DNA from 4 places in the Roseibium sp. RP-7 genome. Region 2 is predicted to be linked to each of the others. Evidence: predicted binding sites of a transcription regulator. Region 2 holds the regulator's gene; each other region holds the start of a gene.
The links. The regulator PhoB, encoded in region 2, activates phosphate uptake and scavenging genes when phosphate is short. The targets are predictions, from matches to a motif close to TGTCATNNANCTGTCAT.

Region 1 (7,165 bases), on a different contig from region 2:
CCATGCGTTCGGACTATCGCACGAAACGTTCAAGGACACTGAAAAGCTTTTCAAGCCTGCGTGAAGAAGATGAGAGGCGGTTATCCAGCTTTCCCTGTCCCGCTTCACCGGCAAGCGCCTTTCGGCGCCGACCCTTTGTATTCAATCCGACAGGAACCAAGGATGCCCAGGTGATTTGTCATCCCGGTTTGACGCGTCAGCGGCAAGACCGGGATCCAGTACGCCATGGGAACAGACTTCGAAAACCTTGCGAACCCAGTGAATACTGGATCCCTGCCTTCGCAGGGATGACAAGGTTGATGGGCTTCAGGACAACGCGGCTGAATGCGGTTCCGCGATCATGCAGCTGCGGTTCGGTCACAGGTGTGAAGAAGCGAACGAAGGTGGTGAGCGGCGCACCAGAAAACTTCATTTAGCCCATTTGTCGGCCAAGTTTTCAGCACGGCCGGCTTATATCCGGTCGGAGCAGGACATCCAATTTGGAACCACTCATTCCCGCATTCTTTGTCATCCCGGTTTGACGCGTCAGCGGCAAGACCGGGATCCAGTACGCCGGGGGATCAGACCCGGAAAACATCGCGAACACAATGAATACTGGATCCCTGCCTTCGCAGGGATGGCAAGGTTGATGAGCTTCAGGACAAGACGGCTGAATGCGGTAGCCGTGATCATGCAGCTGCGGTTCGGTCACAGGGCTGAAGAAGCGAACCAATGCGGTGGGCGGCGCACCGGAAAACTTCATTTAGCCCATTTGTCGACCAAGTTTTCAACACGGCCGGCTTGTATCCGGTCGGAGCAGGACATCCGATTTGGAACCACACATTCCCACATTCTTTGTCATCCCGGTTTGACGCGTCAGCGACAAGACCGGGATCCAGTACGCCGTGGGATCAGACCCGAAAAACCTCACGAACCCAATGAATACTGGATCCCTGCCTGCGCAGGGATGACAAGGTTGATGGGCTTCAGGACAACACGGCTGAATGCGGTTGTCGTGATCGAAATCCGGAGGATTGACCCTGTGAGTGGAGGATCAGGTCTTGGCGACGCGTCGCGCGCCTTAAAGAACCTGAGGCAACCAAAACAAAAAAGCCGGGTCGTGAAACCCGGCTTTTCAAAAGTCATTGCAGTCCGGCTCAGACCCAGGGACGGTCGTTGCCCATCTTGCTTTCAAAGGTGTCGATTTCACCGGCCTTCGCCATGGTCAGGCCGATGTCGTCGAGGCCGTTGATGAGGCAATGCTTGCGGAAGCTGTCGATCTTGAAGGCGATGTCGCCGCTCTCAAGGCCTTTGATTTCCTGGCTTTCCAGATCGATCGTCAGCGTGAAGTTGGCGCCGCGCTCTGCCGCATGCATCAGGGTTTCCAGCTCGTCTTCGGAAACCTGGATCGGCAGTATGCCGTTCTTGAAGCAGTTGTTGTAGAAGATGTCGGCGAACGAGGTGGAGATCACGCAGCGGATGCCGAAATCAAGCAGTGCCCAGGGCGCATGCTCGCGCGAGGAACCGCAGCCGAAGTTGTCACCGGCGATCAGGATCTTGGCATTGCGGTAGGCGGCCTTGTTGAGAACGAAGCTCTCGTTCTCCGATCCGTCGTCGTTGGTGCGCATTTCGTGGAACAGCGCGGTGCCGAGGCCGGTGCGCTTGATCGTCTTCAGGAACTGCTTCGGAATGATCATGTCCGTGTCGATGTTCACGATCGGCAACGGCGCTGCGACACCGGTCAGGGTCTCAAATTTTTCCATTCTTCTTCTCTCCTGAAAGGCCTGAAAACGGATGCCGCTTACGCGGCAAGGCTGGTTGTCTGATCGACACCGAGCATCAGATTGAGGTTCTGGACGGCAGCGCCGGACGCGCCCTTGCCCAGGTTGTCGTAGACGGCAACGATCGCAGCCTGCGCCCTGGCGTCATTTGCAAAGACGTGCAGATGCAGCTTGTTGGTGTCGTTGAGCGCCTGCGGATTGAGGCTGTCGGATTTCTCGAGCGCTTCCAGCGGCGCGACCTCGACAAAACCGCCGGGTGCCGAAGCGAAATGATCGGCGATCGCCGCATGCAGCTGCTCGCCCGTCGGCACCTTGGCAAGGCCTGCCAGGTTCAACGGAACCACCGTCAGCATGCCCTTGTAGAAATCGCCAACAGTCGGAGTGAACAGTGGAGCTGCGTCGAGCAGGCCGTATTCCGTCATTTCCGGAAGGTGCTTGTGATTGAACCCGAGCGCGTACGGCGCAAACGAATTTGCGCTGGTTCCGGCGGCTTCGTAATCGGCAATCATGCCCTTGCCACCACCGGAATACCCGGAGATGCCGAAATAGGTCAGGTTGAAGTCCGACGGCAGCAGCTCCGCGGTGATCAGCGGACGAACCGCGGCGATCAGGCCTTGCGGCCAGCAGCCCGGATTGGCAACGCGCATGGCCGCGGCGATGATGTCGGCCTGGTCGAGGTCCATTTCGGCAAAGCCGTAGGCCCAGCCCTCGGCAACCCGGTGGGCGCTGGAGGCGTCAATCACACGGGTGGTGTCGTTCTCGATCAGGGCAACGCTTTCCTTGGCCGCCGCATCCGGCAGGCAAAGAATGGCAATATCGGCCTTGTTGAGGTAGTCGGCCCGGGCAGCCGGATCCTTCCGGCTTTCGTCCGGAATGGAGATCAGCTCAAGGTCGCGGCGCATGGCAAGGCGCTCGCGGATCTGCAGACCCGTCGTACCGGCTTCACCATCAATAAACACGCGCGCAACCATCGCCCGTTCCTCTCCCTCTCGTGATCGCCGCCAGTTTCGAACCCCAGGGCCCGAAAGCCGTCAGGCAGATCGGTGCAAAATCGCAAGCGTCATACACCCAATCGCGCGGCTTGTCACCGCCGCGCGACGCTCCGTTATCTCAACGGGCCCTTGAGTGATACTCATCATTCGGGCGCATGTCGGACGCCGCTGCCACCCTGTTGGACATGTTGAAGAAGCCCGTTACCGAGGCGATGTCCCAGATGTCGCGATCCGTAAACCCGACATCACGCAGGGCTTGCCGGTCGCTTTCCACGATTTCCGCCGGCTTCTCCGTCAACTTGACGGCGAAGTCGAGCATCGCCCGCTGCTTTGGCGAAAGGTCCGCAACGCGGTAGTTCATCACCATCAGTTCCCCCAGCACGGGGTCCCCGGAAAGCTCGCGCACCGCAGCACCATGAGCCGTCAGACAATAAAAACAGCGGTTGACCGCTGATACCGCAACGGCAATCATCTCTCTCTCGAGCTTGGAGAGTGTACATTCGCCCAGCATGAGGTCGTTGTACATGTCGGTGAAGGCGCGCAGCTTCGTTTCGTCGAACGCATATGCCTTGAGGACGTTGGGAACGAGACCCAGCTTCTCCTGGCACAAGTCGAAATAAGCCTGTGTCTTTTCACTCAATGTTACATTTGAATCGATTTGCAAGGCCGTGACTTTACTTGACAATTTGCTCCTCCCGTCATGAAACCGTTTATGTCGCTGAAATATGAACTTAAGTCTTAGAACGAGCGAGCGACAGAGCCAAACCATACGATCGCCTAAGGGGATGGAAAATGCCGGACAAACACGACGTCGAGAAACTCAAACTCATCGACGCGGTCCAAGCAACCTTGAATCAGGAAGATCCGGCTCTCGCCGAGTTTTCCCGCGCCTTTTATGACCGGGGCGCAGCGGAAGACCTCGTGGCCTACACCGCGGAAGAGCTGACCGGCTTTGCCCGGGACGCCTGGCAGGATTTCCAGAACCACGAACTCGGCACGCATCGTGTCAGCATCGCCGATCCGGCGTTCAAGGCCCAGGGCAGCAAGGTCAAGGGCGTCTCGATTATCGAGATCGTCAACGACAACATGCCCTTCCTGGTCGATTCCGTCATGGACGAGCTGCAGGAAAGCAAGATCGAAGTGCATCTGGTCCTGCACCCGATCTTCATCGTGGAACGGGATGACAACGGCAAACTGACAAGCGCCACGGCCCGCAAGAAACCACCGAAGCGGACCGACCGGCAGGAAAGCCTCATCCATATCCACGTGACACGGATTGATTCGCCCGAAGCCCGCGCGGCCCTCAAGGCACGGCTCGACAAGGTTCTGTCCGATGTCCGCGCCGTCGTGTCGGACTTCAAGCCGATGCAGGAACGCCTGGCGGAGGCCATCGACACCTACAAGACCACGCAAATTCCCGGCAGCAGTGATGAGTTGTGGGAGGCAATCCACTTCCTGGAGTGGATGGAGAACGACAACTTCATTTTCCTCGGCATGCGCGAATACATGTTCGAAGGCGGCGTCGAGGAGGGCGAGCTTTCCCCCCATGAGGGTACGGGTCTCGGCCTCTTGTCCGACCCGGACGTGCGCGTTCTCCGCCGCGGCACGGAGTTCGTGCAGATCACGCCGGAAATTCGCGAGTTCCTGAAGAAACCCGAACCGCTGATCATCGCCAAGGCCAACGTGAAGAGCACCGTGCACCGACGCGTGCACATGGATTACGTCGGCGCCAAGCTTTATGACGACGAAGGCAACATGAACGGCGAGCTGCGCATTGTCGGCCTGTTCGCCTCGACCGCCTATACCGAACCGACCAGCACCATCCCGTTCCTGCGCCGCAAGGTTGCCAGCGTTCTGGCCCGCGCCGGCTACGGGTCGGAAAGCCATTCCGGTCGCGCCCTCCGCAACGTTCTGGAAGCTTTCCCGCGTGACGAGCTGTTCCAGATCGAACGGGAGCGCCTGTTCGACTTTTCCATCGCCATCCTGCAGCTGGACGAGCGCCCGCGCATTCGCGTGCTGTCCCGCCCGGACAAGTTCGACCGCTATGTCTCCATTCTGGTCTTCGTCCCGCGTGACCGCTATTCCACCGAAGTTCGCCTGAACGTCGGCACCTATCTGGCCTCGGTCTATGAAGGTCGCGTGTCGGCCTGGTACGTTACCTATCCAGAAGGTCCGCTTGCGCGGGTTCACTACATCATCGGCCGCGATCGCGGGGAAACGCCGACGCCCCAGCAGGAAGAGCTGGAGGCCGCCGTTGCCGACATGGTGCGCACCTGGTCCGACAGTGTGCGCGACGCGCTCAAGGACGAATTCGCACCTTCACAGGCCCGCAAGCTGGCCGACCGTTACGCGCTTTCGTTCCATGGCGGCTACAAGGAAGTCTACAACGCCCAGTCCGCGCTGTTCGACATCGTCAAGCTGGAAACCCTGTCCGACAAGAACGACACCACCATCACGTTCCACCGCCAGGCGGGCACCAGGGACAGCCGCCTGTCGCTGAAGGTCTATCACCGCGGTTCGCCGATCCCGCTTTCCGCGCGCGTGCCACTCCTGGAAAACATGGGCTTCCGGGTGATCAACGAGCGGACCTACCGTGTCACGCCGGCCGATGCCCCCTTGTCCTACCTGCACGAAATGACGCTGGAATCGCGCAGCGGCGAAGACATCGTCTTTTCCGATCAGCTGCAACCCCGGCTGGAAAGCATGTTCATGGCAGTCTGGACCGGGCTGGCGGAAGACGACGGCTATAACCGCCTGGTGCTGACGGCGGAGCTTGCCTGGCGCGACGTGGCGGTGATCCGCGCGCTGTCGAGATACCTGCGCCAGGCCGGCATCCGCTTCTCCGAAGACTACATGTGGTCCACGCTCAACAACTACCCGAAGATCGCGGCCAAACTGGTGGAACTGTTCCACCTGCGCTTCAACCCGGATGTCACCGAAAAGGATCGGGACCTCGGCACGGAACGGCTGGAAAGCGAACTGACCGCCGATCTGGAGGACGTCGCCAGCCTTGACGACGACCGCATCCTGCGCCGGTTCCAGAACACGATTGAATCGATCCTGCGCACGAACTTCTACCAGCTCGACAAGAAGGGGCAGCCCAAGCCGACCTTTGCCTTCAAGATCGACAGCCGCCAGATCGACGACCTGCCCCAACCGCGTCCGTTCCGGGAAATCTTCGTCTACAGCCCCCGCGTGGAAGGCGTGCACCTTCGTTTCGGCATGGTTGCCCGTGGCGGCCTGCGCTGGTCTGACCGGCCGCAGGACTTCCGCACCGAAGTGCTCGGTCTGGTGAAGGCACAGCAGGTGAAGAACGCAGTGATCGTCCCGGTCGGTGCCAAGGGTGGTTTCGTGCCCAAGAACCTGCCGCCGATGAGCGATCGCGATGCCTGGTTCAAGGAAGGCACCGAAAGCTACAAGATCTTCATCAACGCCCTTCTGGACGTGACCGACAACCTCGGCGAGGACAACATCCTGCCGCCGGAGCGCGTGCAGCGCTATGACGGTGACGACCCCTACCTGGTGGTTGCAGCCGACAAGGGCACGGCCACTTTCTCCGATACGGCCAACGGCATTTCGGAAGGAAGGCACTTCTGGCTGGGCGACGCTTTCGCCTCCGGCGGGTCCGCCGGCTACGATCACAAGAAGATGGGCATCACCGCACGCGGCGCCTGGGAAGCGGTCAAGCGGCACTTCCGCGAGATGAACCGGGATATCCAGACCCAGCCCTTCACGGCGGCCGGTGTCGGCGACATGTCCGGCGACGTCTTCGGCAACGGCATGTTGCTGTCGAAGGCAACCAGACTGATCGCGGCCTTCGATCACCGCGACATCTTCATCGATCCGGATCCGGACCCGGCAAAGACCTGGGAAGAGCGCAAGCGGATGTTCGACCTCGGCCGCTCGTCCTGGAAGGACTACAACACCGACCTGATTTCCAAGGGTGGCGGCATCTTCTCGCGCCAGCTGAAGTCCATTCCGCTTTCACCGGAAATGCAGTCCCTGCTCAACCTGAACAAGGGAAGTGCAACGCCGCAGGAAGTGATGACCGCCATCCTGAAGATGGAAGTCGACCTGCTGTGGTTCGGCGGTATCGGCACTTATATTCGCGCCAAGTCCGAGACGGACGCCGATGTGGGCGATCGCGCCAATGACCCGATCCGCATCACCGCATCGGAAATCGGCGCTAAGGTGATCGGCGAAGGTGCCAACCTCGGCCTGACCCAGCTCGCCCGTATCGAGTTCAACAAGAAGGGTGGGCGCTGCAACTCCGATGCGATCGACAATTCCGCCGGGGTGAACTCCTCGGACATGGAGGTCAACATCAAGATCGCCCTCGGCGCCGCGGTGAAATCCGGCAAGCTGACCATCGAGCAGCGCAACGAACTTCTGGCTGAAATGACCGACGAGGTC
Region 2 (7,165 bases):
GACTCAACCTTCATGAACAAGCTCGCGGCAGCCCTCGCGAGCCAAGGCATTGCAGCCGCACGTTTTGAATTTGCCTATATGGCCGGTCGCCGGACGGGAGGCCCGAAAAAGCCGCCGCCCCGGGCCGACAAGCTGATTGCCGAGTTCCAGACCGCCCTGCAATCTGTCCTCAGCCAGAGCGACAGCCCTCTGCTGATCGGCGGCAAATCGATGGGTGGTAGGGTCGCCGCGATGCTGGCGGGCGGCGGCTCGCTGCCCGGCCGCGCCAAGGGCGTTGCCTGTTTCGGCTACCCTTTCCACCCGACCGGCAAGGCCGATGCCGAGTGGCGGCTCCAGCCGCTGCAGGACGCCAAACGGCCGGTTCTGGTTCTCCAGGGCGACCGGGATCCGTTCGGCTCGAAGGCGGAACTCGATGAAGTCACCTTGCCAGCTCATGTCAGCCTTACTTATCTGGAAGACGGCAACCACGACTTCGGACCGCGCGGCAAGTCGCCGGCGACACTCGACGGCAACATCAAACTGGCAGCCGAAGCAGTCAGGGCATTCGTGGATCGGCTCACGAGTTAAGGCCCACTACATACCCCGACAAGCGCAGCGCAAGTCCAGGGCTCTGGCGCAAGGCAGCAAGGAAAAAAGCCCGGACCGTTTCCGATCCGGGCTTTTTGAATTTCACGACAGTCCGGCTTACTGGCCGGGCTTGCCGTCGAATTCGTAGCTGGTGCTGCAGAACTCGCAGGTGACGATGATCTTGCCGTCGACAGTCATGTGGTCGACGTCGTCGTCGCTGAACCCGGCGAGAACATTCTCGATCTTCTCGCGAGAGCAGCTGCACTTGTCGACCAGCGGCTGCGGCTCGAAAAGGCGGACGCCGCGTTCGTGAAACAGCCGGAAGAGCAGCATTTCCACGCTGACTTCCGGATCAGTCAATTCGACATCCTTGACCGTCTCGACCAGTACCTTGGCTTCCACCCAGGCATCGTCCTCGTCAATCTCGTGCGGGCTCGTGCCTTCCGGGGCATTGCCCGGATCAATGTCAGCCTGGCGCATGCGTTCCGGCGCTTCGGGCAGGAACTGGATCAGGATCCCGCCGGCTGTCCAGGTTTTCACGTGACCCTCGCCTTCCTGGCGGGTGAACAGTTCACCGACACCAAGACGAACTTCTGTCGGGATCTGCTCGGATCGCTCGAAGTACCGGCGTGCGACTTCTTCCAGCGACACACCATCCAGCTCCACCAGTCCCTGGTAGCGCTGCATGTGCATTCCCTGGTCGATGGTCATCGCCAGATGTCCGTGCCCGAGAAGGGCCTCCTGCGTTGCCTTGCCATCAGCCATCAGCGCTGCGACTTCTGCAGCATCGAAGGTTGCGCAGGCGCGGATTGCGTCGGGTGACTTGAAGTCGACGACCAGCATGGACACCGGCCCCTTCGTCTGCGTCTGCAGCGTGAAGCGACCGTCGAATTTCAGCGACGTGCCCAAGAGGCTGGTCAGAACGATCGCTTCCGCCAGCAGGCGCGAGACCGGTTCCGGATAGGCATGCCGGTCAAGAATTTTTTCCAGGACAGGACCAAGCGCGACCGCACGGCCGCGCACGTCGAGCCCTTCCACGGCAAAGGGCCGGACAGCGTCCAGCCCTGCAGGCGTAATGCCCAGTTCATCAAGATTAAGTGCCACTTGGCTTGCCTTATGCTGCGCCGAAGCACCAGGCCAGAATGCCCTTTTGGGCATGGAGCCGGTTTTCGGCTTCGTCAAACACAACGGAGTTGGGACCGTCCATGACGTCCGAGGTGACTTCCTCACCCCGGTGGGCCGGCAGGCAATGCATGAACAGGGCGTCCTGGTTTGCCTCAGCCATCAGGCGTTTGTTGACCTGATAGGCGCTGAGGAGGTTGTGACGCGATTCCGCATCGTCATCACCCATGGACACCCAGCAGTCGGTCACGACACAGTCGGTCCCCTTGACTGCCTCATATGGGTCCGTCGTGACCTGAATGGAACCACCCTTGGCACGAGCAGTTTCAATCAGGTCCATCGGCGGCGCCAGTTCGCCCGGCGTCGCGATGCGCAATTCGAAATCGAAGCGCGGCGCGGCATGAATCCAGGAAGCCAGCACGTTGTTGCTGTCACCGGTCCAGGCAACGCTCTTGCCCTTGATCGAACCGCGATGCTCTTCAAAGGTCAACAGATCCGCCATGATCTGACAGGGATGCGAGAGCTTGGTCAGACCGTTGATCACCGGCACTGTCGCATTGTCGGCAAGTTCACGCAGATCGTTGTGATCGAGGATGCGGATCATGATCGCGTCGACGAAGCGCGACAGAACCTGCGCCGTATCGGCGATTGTCTCTCCGCGGCCGAGCTGCATTTCCGCACCGGTCAGCATCAAGGTCTCGCCGCCAAGCTCGCGCATGCCGACATCGAAGGAAATGCGCGTACGGGTCGACGGTTGTTCGAAGATCATGGCCAGCACCTTGCCGGCCAGAGGACCCTGGCCGCGATGCACGCCGTTACGGCTCGACTTGATCTTCCGGCTGGTGTCCAGGATGGCGCGCAGTTCGTCGCCTTCGAAGTCCGTCAGATCCAGAAAGTTCCGGTAGGTTCCGTTTGCGGTCATCAGGCCGCTCCTTCCGCCAATTTCGCTTCCATGGCGACAGCAGCCTGTTCCAGGCGCTCGACAGCAATGGAAATTTCCTCTTCGCTCATGGTCAGCGGCGGCATGATGCGCACCACGTTATCGCCGGCAGGAACTGCCAGAAGACCGGCTTCACGGGCTGCAAGCACATAATCTGCCACCGGCACCACGCATTTCAGACCGAGCATCAGGCCGTTGCCGCGCACTTCCGCCAGAACGTCCGGATGACTATCCACCAGTCCGGCCAGCTTCTGCTTGAAGCTGAGCCCCTTCTGACGGACACCTTCCAGGAACCCGTCTTCCAGAACGACGTCCAGAACGGCATTGCCGACTGCCATGGCCAGCGGATTGCCGCCAAAGGTGGTGCCATGGGTCCCGGGGGACAGCGCCGCTGCCGTTTCTGCCGTTGCAAGACATGCGCCCATCGGGAACCCGCCGCCGATACCCTTGGCGATTGCCATCAGGTCCGGCTCCACGCCCGTCCACTGGTGAGCGAACAGCTTGCCGGTCCGTCCGACACCGGTCTGGATCTCGTCGAAGATCAGCAGAATGCCGTTGTCATCACAGATCTTGCGCAGCGCACGCAGGAAATCGGCCGGAATTTCGCGGATACCGCCCTCGCCCTGCACGGGCTCGATCGCGATCGCGGCCGTTTGCGGACCGATGGCATCTTTCAGCGCATCCAGGTCTCCTGCCGGCACCTGGTCGAAACCGGGAGCCTTCGGGCCAAAGCCTTCAAGATATTTCGCCTGGCCGCCAGCCGCGATGGTCGCGATGGTCCGGCCATGGAAGGCGCCTTCGAAGGTCACGATGTGGAACCGCTCGGGGTTGCCGTTGTCATAATGATAACGGCGCGCGCATTTGATGGCAGCTTCCATCGCTTCCGCGCCGGAATTCACGAACAACACCTTGTCGGCAAAGGTTTCCGCGCACAGGCGCTGCGCCAGCCGTTCGCCATCCGGGATCTGGTGCAGGTTGGAGGTATGCCACAGCTTGGCTGCCTGATCCTGCAACGCCTTGACCAGATGCGGATGGGCATGACCGAGTGCGTTGACCGCGATGCCGGAACCGCAATCGAGGAATCGTCGGCCATCGGTGGTAACCAGCCAGACGCCTTCCCCATGATCGAAAGAAAGGTTCGATCTTGCGTAATTTCCGAATAGTGCAGTCGCGGACATAACCTCGTTTGTCTCCTTTAAACGCCCCTGCTGTCCCCTGCGTCGCCCCGACGCCGGGCCGTCACCTTAAAAAGATGCCGAAGGGCCAAAACGCAACGTGCCGCCCCGATGAGGCGGCACGCAGCGGCTTTCTTATACACTGCCGGTACCATGCACTGTCAATGGAAATGGCGCACAAGACATTTCATGTGCCGCGGAGGGCGGATTTCATAAAATTCTCAATGACCTCGCCATAATTGGGGAAAAGTCGTTTCATCCCCAACTGGTTTGGGTCGAGTGGTTGCCTGACAAATTAACGTTATTGTAACCTCTCAGCAATCAGACACGAGATCTCGTGAGGCAAATCACCAAGAGGCACTAGATCTGCCAGCATTAAGCGTGCTTGCGCATGCTTAACACGGGGTTAATGGCCGCAGGACGGTCAAACTAAAGGGTGCGGCAATGAGTTGGACAAACGAACGAGTTGAGCTTCTCAAAAAGCTTTGGGGCGACGGCTTGAGCGCAAGCCAGATCGCAGGCGAACTGGGTGGTGTTACCCGTAACGCCGTGATCGGCAAGGTGCACCGCCTTGGCCTGTCCGGCCGCGCCAAGTCCACCTCTTCAAGCGCCAAGCCGCGCCGGCCGCGCACCGCAGCTCCTGCAACGGGTGCAGCGCCGAAGAAACCGACGACTTCACATCCGCAGTCGATCGGCGCGACGGCCCTGAAAGCAGACATCTCGCCTGCACCAGTGGTGGCCGCCAAGCCGCGCGTAGAGCCGATTGCAGAGCTCGTTCCGATCTCGCAGCGGGCTACCATCCTGACGCTGACCGAGCGGACCTGCAAATGGCCGATTGGCGACCCGGCGACCGACGACTTCTACTTCTGCGGCCGCCAGTCCGATGCCGGCGTCCCCTACTGCGCTCATCACTGCAAGATCGCGTATCAGCCGGTCGCCGACCGCCGCCGCGATCGCAAGACGATGGCTCAGGCAGGCTGATAGCCTCGCACCTAACCAATTCATGAGAAAGCCCGCCGATTTGGCGGGCTTTTTTTTGTTTGGGCCTTCCATTGACCAGATGCCCGACCCCGAACAGTGACCTCCCACGGCTTGTTCTCGGCACCGCTCCATGCCGTTTCCGTTCCATCAAAACATACCTTGTTTGACCGCTCCGCCACGACAGGGACCGAAGGATCAGCCCCGACACCGACACAACTGATGGGGTGGTCGCAGAAGAGAACCTTGCTCCGCGAAAGGCACATAACCGTTGAGAAACAAAAAGCCCGCTTGAAAGCGGGCTCCTTAATTCCATTCTGCAAGTTGCCCTCAGGCAGTGGCAGAGGTGAACTGGTCATTGAAGGCGTATCCGGCACCACGGACGGTACGGATAGGATCCTTTGCCTTGCCCTTGTTCAGAGCCTTGCGCAAGCGACCGACGTGAACATCGACAGTGCGTTCGTCCACGTAGACATCGTGACCCCAGACCCCATCCAGCAGTTGTTCGCGGGAGAAGACACGGCCAGGCGATGTCATCAGGAATTCCAGCAGGCGGAATTCCGTCGGCCCCAGGTGTATTTCCTTGGTGTTGCGGCGAACGCGGTGCGTTTCGCGATCCAGTTCGATATCGCCGGACCGCAACATGCTGGACACCACTTCCGGGCTTGCCCGGCGCAGGATGGCGCGCACGCGGGCCATCAATTCCGGTACCGAGAAGGGCTTGACCACGTAGTCGTCGGCACCGGTCGACAGGCCGCGGATGCGCTCTGCTTCCTCACCGCGTGCCGTCAGCATGATGACCGGCAGGCGTTCGGTATCCTCGCGCGCCCGCAGGCGGCGGCACAGTTCAATTCCGGACAGGCCCGGCAGCATCCAGTCGAGCAGCAACAGATCCGGCAGGCTTTCCCGCAGGCGGATTTCCGCCTCGTCACCCCGGACACAGGACTCGACCGAGTACCCTTCCGCTTCCAAATTGTATCTCAATAGAAGGCTGAGCGGTTCTTCGTCTTCAACGATGAGCACCTTCGGCATACATCTCGCTCCAATTACCGCAACCGGCGCCGAAGCGCCGGCCGTTAAGATCTTCTGCAAATCCGACGATTATCGGCGGGTCAGACCGCGCCTGTTTCGTCGACCTTTGCCCGGTCTTCCGGCAAACGCTCGCCCGTGACCATGTAGTAGACGTTCTCGGCGATGTTCGTCGCGTGATCGCCGATGCGCTCGATGTTCTTTGCGCAGAACAAGAGATGGACGCACTGGGTAATGACCCGCGGGTCTTCCATCATGTAGGTCAGGAGTTCGCGAAAGATCGACGTGTAGATCGCGTCGACTTCGGCGTCGGCTTCCTGAACCCGGCGGGCGGCTTCCGCATCCTTGCGGGCGTAGGCATCCAGCACCTGCTTGAGCTGCGAAAGAGCGAGTTCCGTCATGTGCTCCACACCGATCGCGAGCTTCTTGGACTGCAAGTCGCTGTCGATGGCGATGACGCGCTTGGCAACGTTCTTGGCAAGATCGCCAACACGCTCCAGGTCATTGGCAATGCGCGTTGCGGCGGTGATTTCACGCAGGTCCTGCCCCATCGGCTGGCGGCGGACGATCAGCTCGATCAGCTTCACTTCAAGTTCGTTGTAAAGGCTGTCCAGACGGACATCGCCCTTGATCGTCGCCTTGGCAAGCTCCAGATCCTGCGACACCAGAGCGGACACCGCATCGGCGAAAGCCTTTTCGGCAATACCACCCATTTCGGCAACCTTGCCGGCCATGGCCGTCAGTTCGTCATCGTAAGCCGAGACTGTATGTTCAGACATCCTGTGTCCCCTTCAGAAACCTAAAAAATGCTTAGCCGAAGCGGCCCGTAATATAGTCCTGCGTACGCTTGTCCTTCGGATTGGTAAAGATGTCCTCCGTCAGACCTTCCTCCACCAAAACACCCAGGTGAAAGAACGCGGTACGCTGAGACACACGGGCAGCCTGCTGCATCGAGTGGGTCACGATCACGATGGTGAAGTTTTCCCGCAGTTCGTCGATCAGCTCTTCCACCTTCGCGGTAGCGATGGGGTCGAGCGCCGAGCACGGTTCGTCCATCAGGATCACTTCCGGGCTGACGGCAATCGCACGGGCAATGCACAGACGCTGTTGCTGACCGCCCGACATGCCGGTGCCCGGCTCGTCCAGACGGTTCTTGACTTCTTCCCAAAGCCCGGCCTTCTGCAGGCTGGAGGCAACGATTTCATCAAGCTCGGACTTGTTGCGGGCCAGACCATGGATCCGCGGACCGTACGCAATGTTGTCGTAGATCGATTTGGGAAACGGGTTCGGCTTCTGGAAAACCATGCCGACCTTGGCGCGCAGCTGTACGGGATCGACCTTGGGATCGTAGATG
Region 3 (7,165 bases), on a different contig from region 2:
CACGTGGCTTTCAAGATCGAAGAGGAAGACTTCGACACGAAGCTGGCAGCCGTCGAGCGGCTTGGCCTGGAAGTCAAACCACCGCGCGCCCGCGTCGAAGGTGAAGGCAGGTCCATCTACTTCTACGACAACGACAATCACCTGTTCGAGCTGCACACCGGAACGCTGGACATGCGCCTCGACCACTATCGCCGGATACTCAGGGAACGGAGTGCTGCGCAATGAACGACACGGCTCAGATTTTCGAACAGGGCGAATACAACTTCGCCTATCTGGACGAGCAGACCAAGCGCATGATCCGCCGGGCAATCCTGAAGGGCATCGCGATACCGGGTTACCAGGTGCCTTTCGCCTCGCGCGAAATGCCGATGCCCTATGGCTGGGGCACCGGCGGGGTGCAGGTGACGGCGGCGATCCTAGGCAAGGACGATTGCCTGAAGATGATCGACCAGGGCTCCGACGACACCACCAATGCGGTTTCCCTGCGCGGTTTCTTTGAAAAGACCGCCGGCGTGCGCACCACCTACGAGACATCGGAGGCAAGCGTCATCCAGACCCGCCACCGGATTCCGGAAAAGGCCCTGCGCGAAGACCAGATCATTGTCTTCCAGGTGCCGATTCCCGAGCCCCTGCGTTTCCTGGAGCCACGCGAAACCGAGACTCGGAAGATGCATGCGCTCGAGGATTACGGCCTCATGCATGTGAAGCTTTACGAGGACATCGCCAAGAACGGCCATATCGCCACTACCTACGCCTATCCGGTGAAGGTCAACGACCGCTACGTGATGGATCCTTCGCCGACGCCGAAGTTCGACAACCCGAAGATCGACCAGATGGCAGCGCTTCAGCTTTACGGTGCCGGACGTGAGAAACGCATCTACGCCATTCCGCCCTACACCAAGGTGAAAAGCCTCGACTTCGAGGACTATCCTTTCGAGGTGCAGAAGTTCGACAAGCCCTGCGGCCTGTGCGGCGCGGAGAATGTCTATCTCGACGAGGTGATCCTGGATGACAAGGGCGGGCGCATGTTCGTCTGCTCCGACAGCGACTATTGCGAGGAACGGCGCGCGGACGGCCATCTCGGCCCGATGGCGGCCGATCCGGCGGCACACCAGTTCGGCGCCACCCAGGCAGAGGAGACCGCCCGATGAACGCCTTTCCCTCCGCGGACCCGCTGCTGCAGGTTCATAACGTCACCCGCTATTATGGCGACCGCATCGGCTGCGCCGATGTCTCCTTCGATCTCTGGCCCGGTGAGGTGCTTGCCATCGTCGGCGAAAGCGGCTCCGGCAAGACCACGTTGCTCAACTGCCTGTCGACACGTCTCGCGCCGACGGCGGGAGCTATCGAATACCGCATGCGCGACGGCACCATGCGCAACCTCTATCAGCTGACCGAGGCCGAGCGCCGCCTGCTGATGCGCACCGACTGGGGGTTCGTGCACCAGAATGCTGCGGACGGGCTGCGCATGAACGTTTCCGCAGGCGCCAACGTCGGCGAAAGGCTGATGGCGGTTGGCGAGCGCCACTATGGCAACATCCGCTCCACCGCCGACGACTGGCTGGGACGGGTGGAAATCGACAGCGACCGGATCGACGACGATCCGCGCTCCTTCTCCGGCGGCATGCGCCAGCGCCTGCAGATCGCCCGCAACCTCGTCACGAGACCAAGGCTGGTCTTCATGGACGAGCCGACAGGCGGTCTGGACGTTTCCGTGCAGGCACGTCTTCTCGACCTCTTGCGCCGACTGGTCGCCGATCTCGGACTTTCCGTGGTCATCGTCACCCACGACCTTGCGGTCGCCCGGCTGCTGTCGCACCGGATCATGGTGATGCGCCACGGCAACGTCATCGAAAGCGGCCTGACGGACCAGGTGCTCGACGATCCGCGCGAGCCCTATACCCAGCTGCTTGTTTCTTCCATTCTCCAGGTATGAGGACCGAAATGCCCGTACGCCTCTATCTCAACAACGTCGGCAAGTCCTTCACCATGCACCTGCAGGGCGGAACCGTCATTCCCGTGGTCGAGAAGGTCGAATTCTCGGTGAATTCCGGCGAATGTGTCGTCCTTGGCGGCCCCTCCGGTGCCGGCAAGAGCTCGATCCTCAAGATGATCTACGGCAACTACCGCTGTGACGAGGGTCAGATCCTGGTGACGGTTGGCGATGAAATCGTCAACATTGCCGGGGCCGAGCCGCGCAAGGTCCTGCGCCTGCGAGAAGACACGATCGGCTATGTCAGCCAGTTCCTGCGCACCATCCCGCGTGTTTCGGCCGAAGACGTCGTCGCCGAGCCTCTTATCGCCCAGGGCACCAGCGAGGCAGAGGGCGTCGACAAGGCCCGCTCCCTGCTGTCGCGGCTGAATGTGCCCGAGCGCCTCTGGACCCTGCCGCCCGCCACGTTCTCCGGAGGCGAGCAGCAGCGCGTGAACATCGCCAGGGGGTTCATTGCCCATTATCCGATCCTGCTGCTGGACGAGCCAACCGCCTCTCTCGACGCTGCCAACCGGGCCGTGGTCGTCCGTCTGGTGGAAGAAAAGAAAACCCAGGGCGTTGCCATGGTGGGCATTCTTCACGACCAGGACGTCCGGGAGCAGATAGCCGACCGCATCATCGACGTGACCGGTTTCAGCGCGGAGGCAGCCGCCTGAGCCACGAGATGAGGAAAGGCTTGCAGACGGGCGGAAACTGTCACAGAAAAGTCACCGCCCGCCTTTAGGTCACTCCCTCAGAAAGTTGAAGGATGTGGCCCTGCCACATCCGGCCAAACCACATTTCAAAATCGCGATTTTCTTCATGCGCTACGCCCTCTATTTCGCCGCCGATGCCGACGACCGCCTGATGCAGCTCGGAAATTCCTGGCTCGGGCGCGATCCCTTTTCCGGCACGGCCCTTCCGCAGCCGGAGCTGCCCGGCATGACATCGGCACGTTTCCAGGAGTTGACGACCGACCCCCGGCGCTATGGATTTCACGGGACCTTGAAAGCCCCGTTTTCTCTCGCAGCCGATCAGACCGAGGCAGCGCTGCTGGACGCTTGCGCAGCATTTGCGGAAGAAATCGCCCCTTATGAGATAGAAGCGCTCGGCGTGAACAGGCTTGGCCGCTTTCTGGCGCTGACCCCTGAGGCAGAAGAGCCGGCCCTGCGCGCCTTCGCCGGCCTGTGCGTGCGTCGCTTCGAGCCGTTCCGCGCACCACTGTCCGAGGCGGATCTTGAGCGCCGCCGCAAGAGCGGACTGTCGGAAAGGCATGACACCTATCTCGTCAGGTGGGGCTATCCCTATATCTTCGATGAATTCCGCTTCCACCTGACCCTTTCCAACAAACTGGAAGACGACAGCGACATGGAGCGGATGGCAAATGCCGCCCAGGACCACTTTGCGGATGTCATCGGCAAGAAGCGGCTGTGCCGCCACGTTGCGCTCTACACCGAAGCCGAACGCGGCGCGCCTTTCCAGGTCCATACCGTCTTTCAGCTGACCGGCAGCGTCGCTCCCGCCGACGCGCTCAGCCAGGCCGAGCGTCTTTCCCAAGAGGAATCTGCATGAGCAAGCATCCCAAAGTCTTCAAGAATGCCAGTCTGGTTCTCGCAGGCGAAGTGTTCGACGGTTCCCTGACGGTCGATGATGCCGGTCTGATTTCCGGCATCGGGTCACCGACCGAGGTCGACGGGCATGACTGCGAAGGCGACTACCTGCTGCCAGGCCTGGTCGAACTGCACACCGACCACCTGGAAACCCACTACGCGCCGCGTCCCAAGGTGCGCTGGAGCCCGGTTTCCGCCGTGCAGGCCCACGACGCCCAGATCGCGTGTTCCGGCATCACCACCGTGTTCGACGCGCTTCGCGTCGGCATGGATGAAGACGCGGACCTTGGCTATTCGGATATGCGCGCGCTTGCGGATGCCATTGAAACCGGCCAGCGGGAAAACCGCCTGCGCGCCGACCATTTCATCCACCTGCGCTGCGAAGTGTCTGCACCCGACGTGCTCAGCGCCTTCAAGGTGTTCGAGGACGACGACAGCATCCGCCTGATCTCGCTGATGGACCACACACCCGGCCAGCGCCAGTTCGTGTCGATGGATGCCTACAAGATCTACTATCAGGGCAAGAAGGGCTTCACCGACGCCCAGATGGACGACTTCATCCGCAAGCGCCAGGCGCGCGCCAGCAGTCTTGCTCCTGAAAACCGCAAGCATCTCTCGGCCATCGCCCAATCGCGCGGCATCGCCATCGCCAGCCACGACGACGCCACCACCGCCCATGTGGACGAGGCGATTTCACTGCAGACGAAAATCGCCGAGTTTCCAACCACGCTGGAAGCCGCCAAGGCATCTCACGAAGCCGGTATGGCTGTTCTGATGGGGGCGCCGAACGTCGTCCGCGGCGGATCCCATTCCGGCAATATCTCGGCGAAGGCGCTTGCCGAAGCGGGCGTTCTGGATGTGCTCTCCTCGGACTATGTGCCGATTTCGCTGCTTCAGGCTGCGTTCCAGCTGGCTGCAGAGGTCGAGGCGATTGCCCTGCCACAGGCAGTCGCCATGGTCACGGCGACGCCCGCGAAGGCCATTGGCCTGCAAGACCGCGGCACCCTGGAACCCGGCCTCAGAGCCGATCTCATCCAGGTGAAAATGGTTGGTGACATCCCGATCGTGCGCGGTGTCTGGCGCGAGGGCAAACGGGTTGCCTGAGGCTGCGTCCGACATGACAGAAAAACTCGGCCCCGGCCGCATGGTGCTCGTGGTTGGGCCGAGCGGGGCCGGCAAGGACACATTGATGGCCGCGCTCAAGGCCCGTCTGGCGGGCCGGACGGACGTCAGCTTCGCCCGGCGAGCGATCACCCGGCAGGCCGATGTCGAGGCTGAGGATCACGATACGCTTTCGCGCGCCGAATTCGATCAGCTGAGAGCTGCCGGAAAGGTTGCCCTGTGCTGGGAGGCCCACGGGCTCGGCTACGTCATCCCGCAAAGCTACGACCGGGCTATCGAAGCGGGCGCAACCGTGATTGCCAATGGCTCGCGCAAGGTGTTGAAGCACGCAGAGGACAAGTACCGAAACGCCAGCGTTCTGCTGATCACCGCGCCGGTCGAAGTCCTCGCCGAACGCCTCGCCGCACGTGGCCGCGAAAGCAGACAGGAAATAGAGGAACGGCTGCGCCGTGCCGACCTTGAACCGGAAAACGTCGCCAATCTGATCCGCATCGAAAACACCGGCACGGTGGAGGATGCGGTCGACAGGATGGTCGCCGCACTCGGCCTTTGACCTCAACCGAACCCGTCTCTAATCCGCAAACGCGCTCTGAACGGCCTGACTGAAAATCAGGGCCCTGGCATCCAGTGCGTCCTGATGATCACCGTCGAACGCGTGAACCATGGTGCGGAACTGTTTTGCTTCTTCGCCCAGTTCGGGCTCCCCGACCGCCCGGCGGAGATGGATCAGGGCGTGTTCGTGCCTGACCACAAGGTCTGCCAGATGGAGGGCGGAACCGATCATGTAGGCCCGATACTGCAGGCGTTTGACATGATCGAGCCTGTGAACATCCGGTTCCTGCAAAAGCTGCCAGAATCCGATGACATTCCTGCAAGCGGTGCGCATCAGGCGACCGCATTTCTCTTCGTCTGACCGGGACATGCTTGCCTCGCAAGATTCGCCTCGACCAGTCAAGCGTAGCGCTACACCCGGAAACTGCAATGAACCAGAAGAGTCATGATGCGTCATTACACGCCCAGATTCATTGATTTCTAAATTATTGTTCTTGGACAAAGACTTGTGCGGTGGACTGCGGCCGGAAAACCTTCATTTTGAGGTCAGACAATACAACCACAGGGTAGAACTTTGGTTCACATCCGGGTCAACGGGCGCCCGCAGCGATCGCCTGATTGATTTTCAAACCCGCATTCACGGCGTGATAGATCGGGAAAGGTGTGCGCTGTGACAGGTCGATGTCCCGCCTCAGCCACTCCTTCTCTTCCAGAACACCAAGGGACTTCGACAAGGCCCGGTCCGTCACCGGTCCGAGGTCTGCCTTGATCGCCGAAAACCGGCTTGGCGCCCCGGTTACTGCCAGGATAGGCACCGTCCAGCTGCGTCGCAGTACCGAAAAGGCGTCCTCGTTCGGAACGATCTCCTCGATCCGGCTCGCCATGGCAGCAACAGCCTTGCCTTTGTCCGTCAGCCGAAACTCGGGCCGCAGGGGATGGCCGTGGCCGGGGTTCCGCTCCAGCAGTCCAAGCTGGAACAGATGTTCAAGGCTTGCTGCAAAAGAACTGCGACTCGCCCCTGTCGCCGCGATCAGCGGGGCTTGTCGACCGGAAACACCTGCATGCAACTGAGCCAGAATTTTCAGCGACCAGGCTTTGGATGTGAGGTTGACAAGAAGCTGCATATTCATATTTTATAGCTACTATACTTTTGATACATAGGAAAGTCTCATGCCTGTCGTTTCTCTGGATAATACGATCACTCTCGCCCTCTCCGTTCGCGACAGGCATGCAAGTGCCGACTGGTACGCGGAAAAACTCGGATTCGAGTTGCTCTATCATATGGACGAAGCTGGCTGGAGCGAGCTGGCAACCCGAACCGAAGGCGTGACCCTGGGACTGGGCGAACAATCCGAACCGACGCCCGGAAACACGGTTCCCGTCTTCGGCGTGGCCGATATCGCAGGTGCCCGCAGTGCGCTGGAAGAGGCCGGTGTCAAATTCGACGGAGCGACGGAGACCATCGAGAGCATGGTCAGCACCGCAACCTTCTACGATCCCGATGGCAACGCGCTCATGCTTGCTCAGGACCTTTCCAAATAGGCGGTTCACAAGGAACAGCCCCCCGAAGAACATCGACACATCCGGTCGGGCGACCGACCGGATACTGTCTGCAGCGGGTTTTCGCAAACATCCAAGGCACGAATTTACGATCTGACAGGCAGCAGGCGACAGAAATACGTCATGCTTCCCAGAGGAAGCTGACGAATGACGCAAAGGAATAGTCGACACAAAATCTTTGCATTGCCAGAATAGTCGACTACTCTCTTATTCTTGATCTCATTCTGAAAATCGAGTTCTGCGGCATGCCTGCGACATTGTTTGAAAAGTACGGCGGCTTCGGGTCGGTGAGCCGCATCGTAATGACCTTTTACGACAAGGTTCTCGATTCCGACGAGATCGGTGACTT
Region 4 (7,165 bases), on a different contig from region 2:
AGGGTTTCCGACATCATCATGTTCATTTCGCCGACCAGACGGCGGTCGATGACGCGGCCGCGGCCATCGCCGGAGCGGGAATAGAGCGTCTTGCCGTCCACGGTCTTGATCCGCCGGATCACATGGGGGAGCACGCCATAGCCGCCGTTGGAGAACGGCACATACGCACCGGCGATTTCCAGCGGCGTAACTTCGGAGGTGCCGAGCGCGATCGACAGGTTGTTCTTCATTTCCGAGGTGACGCCCAGCCGTTTGGCCGTGTCGGCAACGGTTCCCGCGCCAACCTCGTAGGTCAGCTGCGCGGCCACCGTGTTCAGCGACAGGCTGAGCGCCCGTGTGAGCGTCACCGGGCCGTAGTAGTCCTTGGAATAGTTCTGGGGTGACCAGTTGCCGAACCGGACCGGCTGGTCCTGGCGGATAGTCTGGGGCGAAAGGCCGTTTTCAAGCGCGGCCAGATAGACGAACGGCTTGAAGGACGAACCCGGCTGCCGCTTGGCATAGGCTGCCCGGTTGAACTGACTCTTGGAATAATCGGCCCCGCCAACCAGCGCCTTCACGGCGCCCGCGGTGTCCAGCGTCACGACAGCTCCCTGGGAGACACCGTATTTCTCGCGGTTTTCCTTCAAGGCGTTGCGCAGCGCCTGTTCGGCAGCCCGCTGCATCTTCGGGTCGATGGTGGTGTCGACCACGATGTCGGTTTCGATCGAGCCGATGAAATGCGGCAGCACGTCCATCACCCAGTCGGCGGCATAGTTCTCGCTGGCGGTGGTGTAGCGGCGCACCACCTTGGCGGGCACGGCCAGGGCGTTCTTGGCTTCATCGCCCGTGATGTAGCCTTCCTCGTTCATGGCAGCGAGCACAAGCTGGGCGCGGTCTTCTGCAAGGTCCGGGTTGCGGGCGGGCGAATAGCGCGATGGCGCCTTGAGCAGGCCTGCGATGGTGGCAGCTTCCGGAATGGTCAGAAGCCGTGCCGATTTGCCGAAGTACCTGCGGGCAGCTGCATCCACGCCATAGGCGCCGGAGCCGAGATAGACCCGGTTCAGGTACATTTCCAGGATCTCGTCCTTGGAATATTCGGCCTCCAGCCAGAAGGCGAGCACCAGTTCCTGGATCTTGCGCTTGATCGTCCGGTCCTGTTCCAGGAACAGGTTCTTGGCAAGCTGCTGGGTCAGCGTCGAGCCGCCCTGCTGCAGGCGGCCGGAGGTGAAGTTGGTGTAGACGGCGCGGGCAAGACCGACCGGGTCGACACCGAAATGGGAGCGGAAGCGCCGGTCCTCGATGGCGATGACGGCATTGGGCAGATAGGGCGGCAATTGCTCCAGGCGCACGGCCTCGCCGCCGGTGTCTCCGCGGTTTGCCAGCAATTCGCCATTGGCGGCGACAATCTTGACGTTTGGCGGTCGCGCCGGAACCTGCCATTCGGAGGTCGGCGGCAGAAAGGCGGCGTAATAGCCGACCAGGCAGACAACGGCGATGGTGCCCCAGATGCCAAGCACCATGCTCCAGTAGAAGCCGCGCTTGAGAAGGCGACCGAAGGCAGTGGGTGCCTGGAACCTGTTCTTGCGTTTGGCCTTGCGCCGCTTGGCGCCGGACCGGCCACCGCCCCTTCCGTTGCCTCGGCCATTGCCGTTGCCGTTCTTGGCCGTCTTGCGGGTGGAGGAAGCGGGTTTTTTCTTGGCCGGCGCCTTGCGGGTCTTGCCCTTGCCGGACGACTTGGAAGAAGGCGCAGCTGGACGGTCCTGCGGGCTCAAGCGCAGGTCGAGCAGGCTGCTGCCTGAATTTCCGAATGTCGGTTCAACACGCGGCTGGCGTTTCGCCCGAGGCGCCATTGATCCTTCGTCCCCTAACTCCGTACCAACCAGGGTTGGCGTTATCCGGCAAACGCCGGTTTCCCCGGAGATGAGCTTAAATTGCGGCGATTTAAGGGGGCGTTAAGGCTACGGGCTTTTGCACGGGCAAGACGACGGGATGTTCAGCTACAGGCGCCGCGCACTAGCTCGATAACCGTCCCGCACAAAAGGCAGCAAACCCGCAGCACCGGGAACCGATAGCCGCTCAAACGCAGAAAAAATGCAAAGGCTTGTGCCTCCGCGATCCCGGCTAATGGTCAAGCCTGGCCGGGAGGACGAAGGAAAGCTTGGCAGCAATCGCCGGAGCTAGCTGGAATAGCGGCTTGCGTCGGCGCCGTAATAATTGACGTAGCGCGTGTTCAGTTCGGACACCGGCATGATGATCAGCACATCCGTCGTGCCGAACTGGTGATCGATCACCGCACCGTCGCCAATGAACGCGCCGAGGCGCAGATAGCCCTTCACAAGCGGTGGCAGGGCCCGCAGCGCTTCCTTGGAATTGAGTTCCTCGGCCGGCATGCGGTTCATTTCGACGTATCTGTCTTCCACCGCACGCACGCGCCATTCTTCCGGGGCACGGGCATTGTGATGCAGGAAGGCGAGTTGGCCGGCGATGGCATCCGGATTGGTGCCTTCGATCGAGGCACAGCCGAGCATGACATCGATGTTGTGGCGCAGAACATAGGACCAGATGCCATGCCACAGGAGCTCGACGGTCTTCTTGTTGCGGTACGGCTTCAGAACGCAGGACCGGCCGAGTTCCATGAAGCGCTTGCCCGGGTTTGCGTCGATCAGCGACTGGATGTCGTATTCGGCGGCGGTATAGAAACCGGCATGCTGATCGGCGATTTCCTGGCGCAGGATCCGGTAGGTGCCGACGATTTCAGGCTTCAGGCGGCCCAGCTTGTTGCGCTTCTGCAAGTCGTGGTCGACCACGAGAAGGTGATCGCAATAGGCGTCGAAGGGGTCGGCATCACGGCGGGTTGCCAGCGTATGCGCATCGGCAATGGCCGACATTTCCTCGTAGAAAACGTCATAGCGCAGGCGCTGTGCCTTTTTCACTTCCTTGAAGTTACGGGCCATCCGTACTTCCAGAGATCCGATCCGGCCGAGCGTTTCGCCGGTCTTGACCGGGGTCTGCAGCGCTGGCCCGATGCGCTGCGCGTTGGGGAGGTTGGCGTCCGGACGCATTGCCGGTGTGAATTTCCTGACCAGTTTCCTGGGAGAAAAAAGCCCTTGGCGCATTATGGACATTCCACCCTCGTGTATTCCTTATGGCGCACTGACAGGTTTCACAGGTTCTCGTCTGTTTCACTTGCCGAATTACCTTCGCCGGAACATTACGTCCGAACCCGGTCAGTGTGCTTCAAGCCTGCCGTAGAACATACTATTCCGACAGCTGGATGACACTCGGTTTTTTGCGCCGTGTTTTCCACGAGCAAGCTTAGCCCACTCTTGCGGCTTTGTGAATTTCTACGAGCGCCGGTGGAAGCGTTTCCACTTCCGGCTGTCGCGACAGGGAAAGTTCGCTGCGTCAGGCGCGGCTGATTTCGGCCAATGCGTCGGAAATCGCTTCCACGGAAAGCGGTTTCGTCAGATAGCCGGCAGCGCCCACTTCTGCCGCCTTGTCCCTTGCATCCTTCATGACATCGGCGGTCACGATCAGCACCGGTACATTGGCCCGGCCGGCGGCCTGTTCGTCGGACCGGATCTGGCGAATGGCCTGGAACCCGTCGAGGCCTGGCATGTGCAGGTCCATCAGGATTGCGTCATAAGCGCCGCTGGCGGCTTCCTCGACGGCCTTTTCGCCGTCGATCACCATCACCGGCACATGGCCGAGCTTGCGCAGCATGGCTTCGCTCAAAAGGCGGTTGATGTCGTTGTCTTCCGCCACGAGCAGGCGCAGCGGCCGGGCCGGAACCTTGTAGCGGTTCGGCAGGAAGCCGTTGCTGACGGGCTCCGCGCTTGCGTCCCAGGCGTGTTCCATGCCGTCGTCGTCCAGCAGGCCGGAAAAGATCTGGACCAGGGTCTCGATCCGCACCGGGCGGATCAGATAGGCGGCATAGCCGGCTTCGCGCAGATGTTCCAGGCGCTCGCGCTCCGGCGGGGCGATCATAACGACGGCAGGAGCCTTGCATCCGGTCAGGCGGGCAGAGGCCAGCCAGCCGCCGCTGTCGGACAGGGCACCGTTGTCGACAACAAGTAGATCGGCCTCGGCCAGCGCGGCATCAAGATCCGAACTGCCCGGTGCATGCACGGACACATTGGCTGCGTGATATTGCAGCCGTCTGGCCAGCAACGGGCATTCGATCTGGCTGGTGCTGACGAACACGATCCTGCGGCCCTCAAGCTTGGCCAGGCGTGGATCCGTGTCGGCAACAAGGGATTCGGGGATCGGCAAGGACACGCGGAACTGCGCGCCGCCGTCTTCGGAGGGCTGCGCGGCAATTTCGCCACCCATCAGGCCAGCAAGCCGCTGGGCGATGGCCAGACCGAGGCCGGTGCCGCCGAACTTGCGCGCCGGGCCATGGTCGACCTGCTCGAATTCCTGAAACAGCCGCTCGGCCTCCTGTTCGTCAAAGCCGATGCCACTGTCGCGCACGTCGATATCCAGAAAACCGCCACCGTCCGGATTGGGGCGCCCTGTCAGTTCGACGGCAACGCCACCCTCATCGGTGAACTTGATGCCGTTGCCGATGAGATTGTAGAGGATCTGGCGGACACGGGTGGCGTCCAGCGTCACCTCTTCCGGCAGGTTCGGGTCAAGCATGGAGCCGATTTCAAGCGACTTGGCGTGGGCTTTCGGAGCAAGCAGTTCAACGACGCTTTCCACCAGGGCGCCAACCCGAACCGGGGCAGCCTGAATGTCGAGCTTGCCGGCCTCCACCTTGGAAAAGTCGAGCACTTCATCGATCAGGAGCAGCAATGTTTCGCCCGAGGTTTCCAGCGCCTCGATGTAGGCGCTCTGTTCCTTGGTCAGGCGGGTGTCGCGCAGGAGCGCGGCCATGCCGAGCACCCCGTTGAGCGGCGTGCGGATCTCGTGGCTGACAGTCGCGAGAAAACGGGATTTCGCCTCGTTGGAGCTTTCGGCGGAATGACGGGCAGCCAGCAGTTCTTCCTCGATCAGGCGCCGCTCGGTCACGTCGCGCAGAACGGTCTGCACCAACTGGCGGTCCGTCGTGGTGTCGCGCACCGGAATGTCGATACGTGAGAACCAGCGCGGGCCCTGTGCGGTGTCGATGTGGAGATCCTGAAAGCCCATGCCCGGGGTCGTCTTGTCCAGGGCCTGCGTGACGGCGCTTTCAAAGCCCACTTCCTCAAGCAGCGGCAGATGCAGGGTTGCACCCGGCTGCAAGGCATGTCCGAGCCCGAACACATCGTCTGCAGCAGAGTTCACATAGGTGATGGTGCCGTCCTGGTCGCGCCGGACGACGACATCGCCAAGCGTTGCCAGGATGCTGGCGTGACGTTCGTCGGATTCGCCAAGTTCCCAGGCGCGGTCTTCCAGTTCCTCGCAGCGTGCCATCAGGCGGCGGATCTTTTCATCCTTCACCTGTAACGCCTGCACCGAGCGCTGCATGTCGTCGGCAAACAGCCGCCAGACAGCCAGCCCACCGGCAAAGAAAGTCAGACCAAGACCGAGAAACCGGTTCAGGCTGTCGCTGGAAACCATGATGAAACCGGCGGCAAGGCCGATGATCATGCCCGCCAGGGCAAGATGCTGCAGCGATTTGGCAGGCGCGGAGACGGGCGCGTCGGTGGCCCGGCGACCTGGGCCGACTTCGGGACCGACGTCCTCCTCGTCGAGGGGTTTCGTGACGCTGGAAGAATATTCGTCTGTAGTTACGGTGTCCGCAGAGGAAAGCTTTTGCTCTTCGGCAAAGAATTTGTCCTGCGTGTCATCGGCTTCTGGCGCGGCATTGACGGCGCGTTCGCTGTTTTGACTGACCAAGATAACTACTCTCTACAAGATCCTGTTGCCTTGAGAGTGCGTTGTAAACTTTGAGAAACCGTTTCATTGCCTGACAAAAAAAGTAAATCGGGAATTTCGCGCCGCGTTCATATCCAGTCTTTCAGCACCGGATGGGTCTCGACATTGGCAATTCCATCAAGGGCAGCAATACGATTGCGAAGCTCGGCGAGGCTCTCCAGCGTCCGGGCGCGCACCAGCAGAACCATGTCCCTGTCACCGGAAATCGAGCGGCACTGGAGAACCTCCTCGAATTTCGAAACCACCGGCGCAATCGCCGCACAGGTCGCCGAGCCTGTCCGGATCCACAGATAGGCTTCGATTTCGGCCGGCTCCGGATCGCTGATCCGGATCGTGTAGGCGCGAATGACGCCGGTTTCTTCCAGCTTCCGGACCCGGGCCTGAACGCTCGACCGGGCCAGGCCGACATGGGCAGCCAGCGTTTTCACAGGTGTCCGGCTGTCGGCTTCCAGCAGTTGCAGCAAGGTCCGGTCGATTGAATCCATGGGTCTTCTGTCATTGTCCTGTGTGTCGAACTGCCTGCGTTCACCGGCAATTGACCGGCCGAACCGGTCAAAATGCCGGAAGAAACGAGAGCCTGTCCGCGATAGCACCCTTGAGTGATTTTGCAGCGGGAGAGTTTCATGGATTTCCATCTCGATACAAGCAGCTTTACGGCGGAAAGAGCCTGGGGGTCACGTCTGATCGGTGAACTGGACGGCATCACGGTCCGCCTGCACTGGACGGACAAGCCCTACAAATGGCACGTCAACGACGGTCCGGAAGTCTTCGTGGTTCTGTCGGGCACTGTCGACATGCACTACCGCGAGGCCGGAACCGAGAAGGTTCAACGCATGACCGAAGGACAGATCTTCTTCGCCAACGACGGCGATGCCCATGTGGCTCACCCGGTCGGAGAGGCAAGAGTGCTCGTTGTCGAGCGCAAGGATAGCGTTTGACAGTGTAGATCACGGGGCAACCCGGGGAGTGGATCCAGTGGCAATGTACAAACCGGCTGGTGAGCCCCGTCGGCCGGATGAAAGTCCCAGCCTCTCACCCCACCCCGTCATTGCAGGGCTCGACCCTGCAATCCATCCCCTGACCTTCGCCCACCGCAAAGCTTTGCCGATTTGGGGCGTATCGGCATGGATCCCACGGTCGAGCCTTGAGATGACGACCTGCAAGGGTATGAGGCGAACCTCCGCTTTTTTCCGGGCAAGGCGCAACGGTGTAAGGTGGAACGTTGCGGATTGCGGTTACCCAAACAAAAAACCCGGCAGAAACCTGCCGGGCTTTCAGGATCAGGTTGTTGTCGCGTCGGTTTACCGGACGTCGAGGAAACCGA

Region 1: a site for PhoB is predicted at 3,449-3,465, ahead of ACVDG9_RS24940 (NAD-glutamate dehydrogenase). Genes of this name have one in related genera too.
Region 3: a site for PhoB is predicted at 2,688-2,704, ahead of ACVDG9_RS24540 (DUF1045 domain-containing protein). Genes of this name have one in related genera too.
Region 4: a site for PhoB is predicted at 3,243-3,259, ahead of olsB (l-ornithine N(alpha)-acyltransferase). Genes of this name have one in related genera too.

Annotation. Positions count from the first base shown of each region.
Region 1 is NZ_JBRKQA010000003.1:443,704-450,868, forward strand. It holds gene leuD (3-isopropylmalate dehydratase small subunit) at 1,137-1,742, opposite strand; gene argC (N-acetyl-gamma-glutamyl-phosphate reductase) at 1,781-2,731, opposite strand; gene ACVDG9_RS24935 (peroxidase-related enzyme) at 2,871-3,437, opposite strand; gene ACVDG9_RS24940 (NAD-glutamate dehydrogenase) at 3,545-7,165, shown strand, end outside.
Region 2 is NZ_JBRKQA010000001.1:1,172,614-1,179,778, reverse strand. It holds gene ACVDG9_RS05380 (alpha/beta family hydrolase) at 1-567, shown strand, start outside; gene ACVDG9_RS05375 (Hsp33 family molecular chaperone) at 685-1,671, opposite strand; gene argF (ornithine carbamoyltransferase) at 1,682-2,611, opposite strand; gene ACVDG9_RS05365 (aspartate aminotransferase family protein) at 2,611-3,807, opposite strand; gene ACVDG9_RS05360 (GcrA family cell cycle regulator) at 4,249-4,785, shown strand; gene phoB (phosphate regulon transcriptional regulator PhoB) at 5,113-5,814, opposite strand; gene phoU (phosphate signaling complex protein PhoU) at 5,895-6,590, opposite strand; gene pstB (phosphate ABC transporter ATP-binding protein PstB) at 6,622-7,165, opposite strand, start outside.
Region 3 is NZ_JBRKQA010000003.1:364,522-371,686, forward strand. It holds gene fosX (FosX/FosE/FosI family fosfomycin resistance hydrolase) at 1-225, shown strand, start outside; gene ACVDG9_RS24525 (alpha-D-ribose 1-methylphosphonate 5-phosphate C-P-lyase PhnJ) at 222-1,151, shown strand; gene phnK (phosphonate C-P lyase system protein PhnK) at 1,148-1,936, shown strand; gene phnL (phosphonate C-P lyase system protein PhnL) at 1,945-2,649, shown strand; gene ACVDG9_RS24540 (DUF1045 domain-containing protein) at 2,795-3,544, shown strand; gene ACVDG9_RS24545 (alpha-D-ribose 1-methylphosphonate 5-triphosphate diphosphatase) at 3,541-4,686, shown strand; gene phnN (phosphonate metabolism protein/1,5-bisphosphokinase (PRPP-forming) PhnN) at 4,700-5,257, shown strand; gene ACVDG9_RS24555 (hypothetical protein) at 5,276-5,626, opposite strand; gene ACVDG9_RS24560 (HxlR-like winged helix-turn-helix transcriptional regulator) at 5,847-6,380, opposite strand; gene ACVDG9_RS24565 (VOC family protein) at 6,427-6,798, shown strand; gene ACVDG9_RS24570 (group I truncated hemoglobin) at 7,062-7,165, shown strand, end outside.
Region 4 is NZ_JBRKQA010000003.1:620,233-627,397, forward strand. It holds gene ACVDG9_RS25795 (transglycosylase domain-containing protein) at 1-1,829, opposite strand, end outside; gene olsB (l-ornithine N(alpha)-acyltransferase) at 2,157-3,095, opposite strand; gene ACVDG9_RS25805 (ATP-binding protein) at 3,385-5,802, opposite strand; gene ACVDG9_RS25810 (Lrp/AsnC family transcriptional regulator) at 5,910-6,326, opposite strand; gene ACVDG9_RS25815 (cupin domain-containing protein) at 6,465-6,779, shown strand; gene trpS (tryptophan--tRNA ligase) at 7,143-7,165, opposite strand, start outside.